Luteolibacter flavescens: one gene and its partner. Each later gene encodes a partner of the first gene's protein in a complex. Links are inferred from orthologs where the notes say so. Each region holds a gene or a part of one and is shown on either strand. Other genes may lie near its edges.

Evidence for each region. The genes of interacting proteins can lie anywhere in the genome.
Region 2: the proteins of dnaX (region 1) and dnaN are in contact, whole or in part, in a cryo-EM structure (PDB 8GIZ), measured with the Escherichia coli proteins. The link is inferred for Luteolibacter flavescens from one-to-one orthologs.

What each region holds. Positions count from the first base shown.
Region 1 is NZ_JAPDDS010000013.1:101,279-106,104, forward strand. The notes cover bases 704-3,683. They hold dnaX (DNA polymerase III subunit gamma/tau), read left to right. Parts: upstream 704-1,388; coding sequence 1,389-2,978; downstream 2,979-3,683. Other genes in these bases: OKA04_RS19665 (DUF2971 domain-containing protein), read right to left, coding at 704-1,042; OKA04_RS19675 (YbaB/EbfC family nucleoid-associated protein), read left to right, coding at 3,067-3,369; OKA04_RS19680 (endonuclease/exonuclease/phosphatase family protein), read left to right, coding at 3,397-3,683. Also shown: OKA04_RS19660 (free L-methionine (R)-S-oxide reductase MsrC), read right to left, coding at 1-130; more of OKA04_RS19665, read right to left, coding at 230-703; more of OKA04_RS19680, read left to right, coding at 3,684-4,422; OKA04_RS19685 (S1 family peptidase), read right to left, coding at 4,430-4,826. UniProt on the Escherichia coli protein: Part of the beta sliding clamp loading complex, which hydrolyzes ATP to load the beta clamp onto primed DNA to form the DNA replication pre-initiation complex.
Region 2 is NZ_JAPDDS010000012.1:62,804-66,652, forward strand. The notes cover bases 924-3,849. They hold dnaN (DNA polymerase III subunit beta), read left to right. Parts: upstream 924-1,800; coding sequence 1,801-2,898; downstream 2,899-3,849. Other genes in these bases: dnaA (chromosomal replication initiator protein DnaA), read left to right, coding at 924-1,659; OKA04_RS18785 (DUF7133 domain-containing protein), read right to left, coding at 3,060-3,849. Also shown: more of dnaA, read left to right, coding at 238-923. UniProt on the Escherichia coli protein: Confers DNA tethering and processivity to DNA polymerases and other proteins. Acts as a clamp, forming a ring around DNA (a reaction catalyzed by the clamp-loading complex) which diffuses in an ATP-independent manner freely and bidirectionally along dsDNA.

The DNA.
Region 1 (4,826 bases):
TCGCCTCATGAAGCACACAAGCCGCCCCCGCCATCCGGGCGATGGTATCCGGCTCCCCCGACCAAAGGGCATGCAGGCGTTCGCGGGCCGCGGTGTAGCGGGATCTCTTTTCGTCGGCGGTGGGGATCACGGGGGATTTCTGCTCCGGTCCAGCCGCCTTGGCAAATGGTTCCCGAGCGCTCATCCGCCTCCGACTGATGGCGATGCCTCTTACCACCAGCCAACCATACTAATTATCGTCAGTGTCCGGAAATGCCTCGAATCCGGATTCTGCAGTTACGGGTAAATATCTACCGATCTCATCAAGATCCACGGCTCTCCGCTTTAGCTGGTAATTTCCCGGAACCTCAAAGATCTCATAAAATTTAACGGGCTTTTGTCGACCGGAAATCGATTGAACAACGGAATGTACGACAGAAGCAGAGACCCTCAACCCAAAAGTCACATCTTTGAGAAGCAGGGGAGAACTTTGAAGACCCTCGTCCCCAATCAAGCGCCACTCTTTCTCGTAACTCCACCCTCTCGCCTTTCGAAGCAATACATCCTGATCGATTTGGCTCTTCGCACTTGGGTCACCCTCAACAAAGGCCCGAACTAAGACGGAAGTTTTGACCCCTCTATTTCCGCAGTAAATTGCTCGGTGGATCTGTGGCTTTGGATCGCGATCCAGACTAAAGCCCAGACATAAGCCGCGATGCTGATCACCGTAGTGACTCCAAAGAACTGGGCTCTTCCACGTAGTCGAAAAACAACACACTCCACGATCATAGCTCAAAATCAGTTCTTTCTGGATCTCCAACGTTAATAACCATTGTTCCGCATCTTCCTTGGAGCACTCGTGGTCGGGGTGACCTGCGTGATCAGCCATCTGAATCAAGATCTCTCTCGCCTCTTTTTGGGCACGGTTGTCGGCGAACGCAGTAGCACTTTCTTGCGAAACGCGTGCCTTCCGAAGAAATCCAAATGTCTCTGTAGAAACCCGCCTCTGGACTAAAAATGAAAGAAGGCCGCGCAACTGCTCTAAGTCGGAGTCGCACTCCACCGTTGGACGACAATCCAGCGGGTCATTGAACCTCCCCGGCGTCGAAAAATACAAAGTGTCCTTACACAGAGAATCTATCGTGAGTGAATCGAAGGCTCGGTATCGGAAAAATCTGGTGGGCATCTGACTCATACCTGCAAAGAACGAACTTCGGAGCCAAGGGCACCCCGCATTGAGGTAAAAGTCTAAAATTCAGCGCAATCCGCCAATCACGAAAGGACACCTTCGGCGACCACACCTCCACAGAGAGCCTCGAAATGCGCATTGAAGGCTTTCTGAGCTGAATGACGATCCGAAAAAGGATTCCACACTTTCCTTCCCTCCAATCCCCCCTCACCTTCCGCGCGTGAGCTACCAGGTCTTCGCCCGGAAATACCGCCCGAAAACCTTCGACGACGTCCTCGGACAGGATCATGTCGTGCGGACGTTGAAGAACGCCATCGCCCAGAAGCGATTGGCGCATGCCTACTTGTTCGTCGGCCCGCGCGGCACCGGCAAGACCACCACGGCGCGCATTCTCGCGAAAGCGCTGAATTGCACGGGCGGCCCGAAGGCGGACTTCGACCCCGACGAGGAAGCCTGCGTGGAGATCGCGGAGGGCCGCTCGCTCGACGTGCTGGAGATCGACGGCGCTTCAAACAACTCGGTGGACGACGTGCGGAATATCCGCGAGTCCGTCCGCTTCGCCCCGGCCCGCGGGCAATTCAAGATCTACTACATCGACGAAGTTCACATGCTCTCCACGGCGGCGTTCAATGCGCTGCTGAAGACGCTCGAGGAGCCGCCGGAGCACGTGAAATTCATCTTTGCGACCACCGAGGCGCACAAGGTGCTGCCGACCATCCTGTCCCGCTGCCAGCGCTTCGACCTGCGGCCGATCCCCACGGAAATCATCGCCAGCCACCTGCTGCACATCGCGAAGGAAGAGGGCGTGAACCTGCACGAGACCGCCGCCTGGGCGATCGGCAAGGGCGCGGACGGCGGCATGCGCGACGCGCAGTCGATGCTGGACCAGCTCGTGGCCTTCTGCGGCGACACGATCACCGAGGCGAACGTGCTGGATATCTTCGGCTTCACCTCGCGGGAGACCGTGGCGTCGGTCATCGGCAGCATCCTCGCCCGCGATACCCCGGCGGCGCTGACCACCGTGCAGCGCGAGTCGGAGGCGGGCCGCGAGCTTTCCCAGCTCCTCGGCGAGCTGATCGGCTGCATGCGGGCGCTGCTGGTGTCGAAGCTCGACTCCTCCGCAGGCGGCGACGGCATCCCCACCGAAACGTGGGAAGCGCTGAAAGCCGCTGCTGAAGCCTACCCGCCCGAGCGACTGCTTTCCGTCATCGACGTCTTCGCCGAGACCGAGGGCCGCATGAAGTGGGCGTCGAACAAGCGCCTGCACCTGGAGATCGGCATGATCAAGGCCGTCCAGACGCTCGGCGAAGTCCGCCTCTCCGATGTGATCCGCGTCCTGGCCGGGGCCACCGATCAGCTCACCTCGCCGGTCACAATCGCTCCCACCGCAACCGCGCCTGCCCCGGCAACAGCCGCACCGGCTCCGGTGGTAGAAGCAACACCGGCCCCGATCTCCATCGCGGAGCCCGAGGCGAAAGCCGAGGAAGTGACGCCCCCGGCCCCGGTGGAGGTCGAACCCGAGCCACCTGCTCCAGCAACCGCCCCACAACTCCTTCAGGAAGAGCCGCCACAGCCAGCCGCGAAGCCGGAGAAAGCCAGCTCACTGGACGACCTGATCGCGATGGCCGACGAGGGTTCCGCCTTCGATCTCACGCCGGAGCCCGTCGAGTCCGAGCCTCCGCCATGGAAGCCCGAACCGGACGCACCGCCGGAGCCCGCGGCCCCGAAGGTCGATCCGATGGAGGAATTCTACAAGGACCCGCTCATCCAGACCGCTCTCGAGATGTTTGCGGCCACGATCAAGAAGTGAAACTCCAAGCAGGAGGTGCCGCGTGCCGGAGAAAGGCACAGGACTTTTCACCCGGGATCTGCCATTCTACATCCACCATCCTTTCCCAATGAATATCCAGAAACTCATGAAGCAGGCGCAGCAGATGCAGGCCGGTATGGCCGCTGCGCAGGAAGAACTCGGCAAGCGCACCGTCGAAGCCAGCGTCGGCGGCGGCAAGGTCACGGTGGTCTCCACCTGCTCCGGCGACGTCGTGTCGATCAAGATCGACAAGTCGGTCGTCGATCCCGAGGACGTCGATTTCCTCCAGGACCTCGTACTCAAGGGCGTCCAAGAAGCCGTCAACAAAGGCAAGGAAGTTGCTGCGGCGGAGATGAAAAAGCTGACAGGCGGCATGGGGCTGCCATTCTAACAGCACCTCATCCCGTCCCTCCCCCCGATGAATTCCTCCCGCCTACGTCGCCGCTCCGGGTGGACGCTCGTCGGGTGCTCCTTGCTGCTGCACGTGGTGACGGTGTATGCCTTCGCCGAGCAGCCTGACAAGCTGGCCGCTTTCACCGTCATGCCCATCTGGGTGTGGGGGGGGATCGGCCTTCTTTGTTCCACGGTCGCCTTCTGGTTCCTGCGCGCGCCGCTGTCGCTCATCGTCACCGGCATCTGGGCCATGACCGTGCTGCTCGGGGCGGATGAGGCCAGGGTGATCGCGAATGTCGGCAAGTCCGCCCCCACCCCGGGTCCGGCGGGCGATCTGGATGGCCGCCCGCTGGTCCGCGTCCTGACCCTGAACTGCAATTTCTTCCAATACGGCGCGCACTCCGCCGGCGGCGGCGACCCCTCGAATGACATCCGCCGCTGGGACCCGGACATCGTCCTGCTCCAGGAAGTCCACCCTCATCAGGTCCGCCAGATCGCGGACCTGCTCTACCAGGGCCGCGGTGACTACCGCATCTACTCGTCCAATGGCGTGGTCTCCCGTTGGCCGATCATCCGCGAGGTGAACCCCAAATCGCGCGGCTACCGCATCCAGCAGGTGACGGTGCGGAAGCCGGACAAGCAGGACATCGAGGTGGTGAACATCCACCTCAGGAGCGCAGCCACCGACCTGCGCCTGTGGAAGCGCGAATGCTGGGTCACCCACGCCGCGAACCGTGCCCAGCGCCGGGAGGAACTGGCAATCGCGCTTTCGATCTTCGCGGAGACCGCCTCGGGAACGCCCGCGATCTTCGGCGGGGACTTCAATGCTCCACCCAGTGATCCTGTCCTGAACCTGCTCCGCGCGGATTTCCGGGACTCCTTCATCGAGGCTGGCACCGGTTGGGGAAACACTTACCAGCGCCGCATCCCTGTCCACCGGATCGACCAGATCCACCACACCAGCCACTTCAAGGCAATGCGCTGCCGGGCCGTGACCACCCGCCGCAGCGATCACCGCATGGTGGTGACGGATCTACTACCTTCCCCGTAGAAAGGCATCAGCGGTCGGCGGCGGCTTCCTTCGCCAGGCGGATCGTTTCGAAGATCAACGGAGCAGCGAGTGCCTTGCTCAATCCCATGGGCGTCTCGATCTTCCGGGTCTCGCGCTCGCTTTTGATATTCTCCACGTGATTGATGCGGGAGATCACCAGCCCGACCACCTGCGGCTTGCCACCGCCGGCGTCGATGAAGACCGGCCCGCCGCTGTCCCCATCCCACGCCGTGGCATCAATGATGAATTCGGGATGCTTGGCCATCGGTTCGGCGGGGAAGCTCCCGACCACCGCCTGCCGGGCGAGCGGGAAGCCCGCGCCATTCGCCTCCACCCGCGCAGGGTAGGTCAGCAGCATGACCGGGTCGCCGAAGGCCGGGAAGCCCTCCGACTTCACCACGTCG
Region 2 (3,849 bases), on another replicon or contig:
CGGATAGTTCGGGGTGATTAACTAAAATTCCGGTCAAGGTTTTAAAAAATTTTGGGCGTGGAACCCTTGTGGAAAGGGGAGGAAAAGTGGCGGCTGTTAGATGAGGTAAAATTTGAATCCCCCTCCGTCCCCGGGACGCTGTATCCCTCCTTCCCGCCGCGCTCCGAGAGGCTCCCACAAACCCTCCGGAGGTCAGTCAGGCGCAAAAACCTTTTTTTGAAAAAGCACGTGACAAACATGGAGTCTGAGGAGTTCGAGGAGGATGCAATGAAGGCGGTCGCTGACGTGGCCGCCCAATGGGAAGCAACCTGCGAAGTTCTCGGCGGCCTGGTGAGCAAGGATGCTTACCAGCGCTGGTTCCGGGCTTCGAGGTTGGTGGCGGTGGATGATTCGAAGGCGGTGATCGCCGTTCCGAATGACATCCACCAGGTGTGGATCGAGACGAACTACATGCCGGAACTCGCTACCGCCGTGGCGGAGACGATGGAAGGTGTGCGCGGGGTGAGACTCGTGGTGGAGGACAAGCTCCAGGAGATTCTGAAGGCCGAGGCTCCGGCAGCCGATCAGGCAGCACCGGCCCGCACGGCACCGGCTGTCCAGGCAGGCGGAGAGGTCAGCTTTGAGAAGCGGCTCAAGACGAGCGGTCTCCAGCCTCAGTTCACGCTGGAGAACTTCGTGGTCGGCGCGAACAGCCAGTTCGCCCACGCGGCTTGCGAGGCTGTCGGCAAGCGCAAGGGACCGGGCTACAACCCGCTCTTCATCCACGGCGGCTCCGGTCTCGGGAAGACTCACCTGATGCAGGCCATCGGCCAGGAGTGGCTGCGCGGCGTGCCTGCCTCGCGCGTGGTCTATCTCACCTGCGAAAAGTTCACGAACGAGTTCATCGACGCCGTCCGCAAGGGCGACCTTGAGCGCTTCCGCAAGCGCTACCGCTCCGCCGAGCTGATGCTGATCGATGACGTGCAGTTCATCGGCGGCAAGGAGCGTTCGCAGGAGGAATTCTTCCACACCTTCAACTCGCTGCTCGACGGGCGCTGCCAGGTGATCCTGACGAGCGACCGCCCGGCAAGCGAGATCAAGAACCTGGAGCCGCGCCTCGTCTCCCGCTTCGAGTGCGGCCTGACGGTGGAGATCCAGCCGCCGGTCTTCGAGACCCGCCTGGCGATCCTCCAGAAAAAGCGCGACGAGTGGAAGGTGAAGGTGGAGGAGGGGATCGTCCGCTTCCTCGCCGAGCGCATCCGCAGCAATGTCCGCCGCCTGGAAGGCGCGCTGATGCGCGTGGCCACCTTTGCCTCGCTGGCAGGCGAGCGGGTGACCGAGGAGCGCGTGGAGCACCTGCTGCGCGACCTCCTGCGCGAGGAGACGGGCAAGCAGGTGACCGTGGACGCCATCCAGCGCGCCGTGGCGGATCACTTCGACGTGCGCCTGGCCGACATGACCAGCCGCCGCCGCCCGGCCAGCATCGCCTTCCCCCGCCAGATCGCCATGTATCTGAGCCGCACGCTCACGAAGCAGTCGCTGATGGAGATCGGCGAGGCCTTCGGCGGACGGGACCACGGCACGGTGATCCATGCGGTGAAGCGCATCACCTCGCAGATGGAGACGGACTCCTCCACCCGCGATGCTGTGGGGATCATCGAGACCTCGCTGCGGCGCTGATAAAGCCGGGGAATTTTTGAAATTCCGGGAGGCCGTCCTACGTGGACGGCCTTCCTTGGCATATCCCGATAGATTGGCTTGCCAAGGATCGGAGATTGCGGAGAGCATCGCCCTCAGCCAACGCGTTCTCCGTTTATCCCCATGAAGTTCAGCATTTCCAAAGAAGCCCTGCTCGAGGGGCTGCAGAAGGTCCAGCACGTGGTCAGCACTCGCACGACCCTGCCGATTCTTTCGAACGTGCTGCTGGTGGCGAAGAATGGTCGCCTGACCTTCACCACCACCGACCTCGACGTGGGCATCACCGGCTCGGTCGAGGCAAAGATCGAGCGGGAAGGCGCGACCACGCTGCCTGCCAAGCGCCTCGTCAATATCGTCCGCGAGCTGCCAGCCAGCGAGGTGGAGATCACCGTCGATGCCAAGAACATCGCCTCCATCCAGAGCGGCCCGTCCTTCTTCAAGATCATCGGCCTCGGCCAGGATGACTTCCCGCCGCTCCCGGACTTCGAGGGTGCGAAGGAATTCCGCATGCCGCAGCAGCTCCTCCGCGACGGCCTGAAGAAGACTTCCTACGCGATCTCGACCGACGAGACCCGCTACGTGCTGAATGGCATCTACACCTCCTTCCGCGATGGCAAGCTGACGCTGGTCGCCACCGACGGCCGCCGCCTCGCGATGGTGGAAAACGACCTCGATTTCCCGGCCACCCACGAGACCGACGTGATCGTCCCGACGAAGGCCGTGCAGGAGCTCCAGCGCCTCCTCGGCGAGGCGGGCGAAGTGCTCATCCGCCTCTCGGACAGCCAGATCTCCTTCTCCATCGGCGAGCACCTGCTGATCAGCAAGCTGATCGAGGGCAACTACCCGAACTACCGCCAGGTGATCCCGGGCGACTCGACCGAGCGCGTCGAGCTGCCGCGCGAGTCCACCCTCGACACCGTCCGCCGTGTCTCTCTCCTGTCCTCGGACAAGTCGAACTCGGTGAAGCTCGTCTTCGGCGAGAACGTCGTGGAAGTGACCGCCAACTCGCCGGACGTGGGTGAAGCCCGCGAAACGATGGAAGTCGCCTACGGTGGCAAGGCGATGCAGATCGCTTTCAATCCCGAGTTCCTGATGGCCCCGCTCCGCAACCTCGAGAGCGAGACCGTTTACCTTGACCTCATCGACGAGATGAGTCCGGGCGTCGTCCGCATCGATGGCAGCTTCCTCTACGTCATCATGCCGATGCGCGTGACGGGCTGATTCTTCGATCACTGACTCGATTTTCCCAAGCCCGGACGCCGCAAGGTGCTCCGGGCTTCTTCTTTCTCCGGGAATCTTTTTGTTCCGGGTTCTGCGGATTTCAAAAATAACGGCCCGCCCGGAGATCCGGACGGGCCGCGAAAGTCGGAGGGAGAGGCCGGTTACTTCAGCTCGCCCGCGGTCCACGGCTTGCCGCCGCGGTCCTTGTTGTCGTCGCGCACCTTCTTGACGGTGGACTCGGTCACGGCGGGTGCCTTGTTGCTCCACTCGTTGCGGACGTAGGTCGCGATGTCGGCCAGCTTCTGGTCGGTGAACATGGGATTCATCCCCAGCGACGGCATGTCGGCGGTCGGCGCGTAGTCCACGCCCGCGACCGTCACCGGGCCCGTCATGCCGTGGAGCATGATCTTGATGAGCACGTCGGGCTTGCCCGTCACCCATTCGGAATTGTCGAGCGGCGGGCCGAGGCCCACGACGCCGCTGCCGTCCGGACCGTGGCAACTGAAGCACACGGCCTCGCCGGCGAAGAGTGCCTTGCCGCGATTGAAGGACGCGAGTTGCTCGCCCTTGAGCGCCGGGCCGACCGGGCCCTTCGCCGAGGCATTCTTCGCGCCCTGGTCGAGCCATGCCATCAGCCCCTTGTCCTTCGGGTCGGCGAGCTTCACGAATTCCGCCTCGTGACCGTGCAGGCCGGAGACCGCGGCTTCTCTGATGAAGCGGGCCTTCGGCTCGTCCTTCAGCAGCGCGGCGAGGGCGTCGAGCGATTTCGCGGTGCCCAGCGAACCCAGCACGCGGGCGAGGTAGGGGGCGACTTCCGGTGCGGCGGGCTTGATCGCCACGAGACCGGATTCCAGCTTGGAAAGCTCCGCCGCATCGAGCCGCGTGCACGCCCACAGGGCGGACGCCTGCACCTTCGCGTCCTTGTCCTTCAGCGCGGGGATGAGGTGTTCG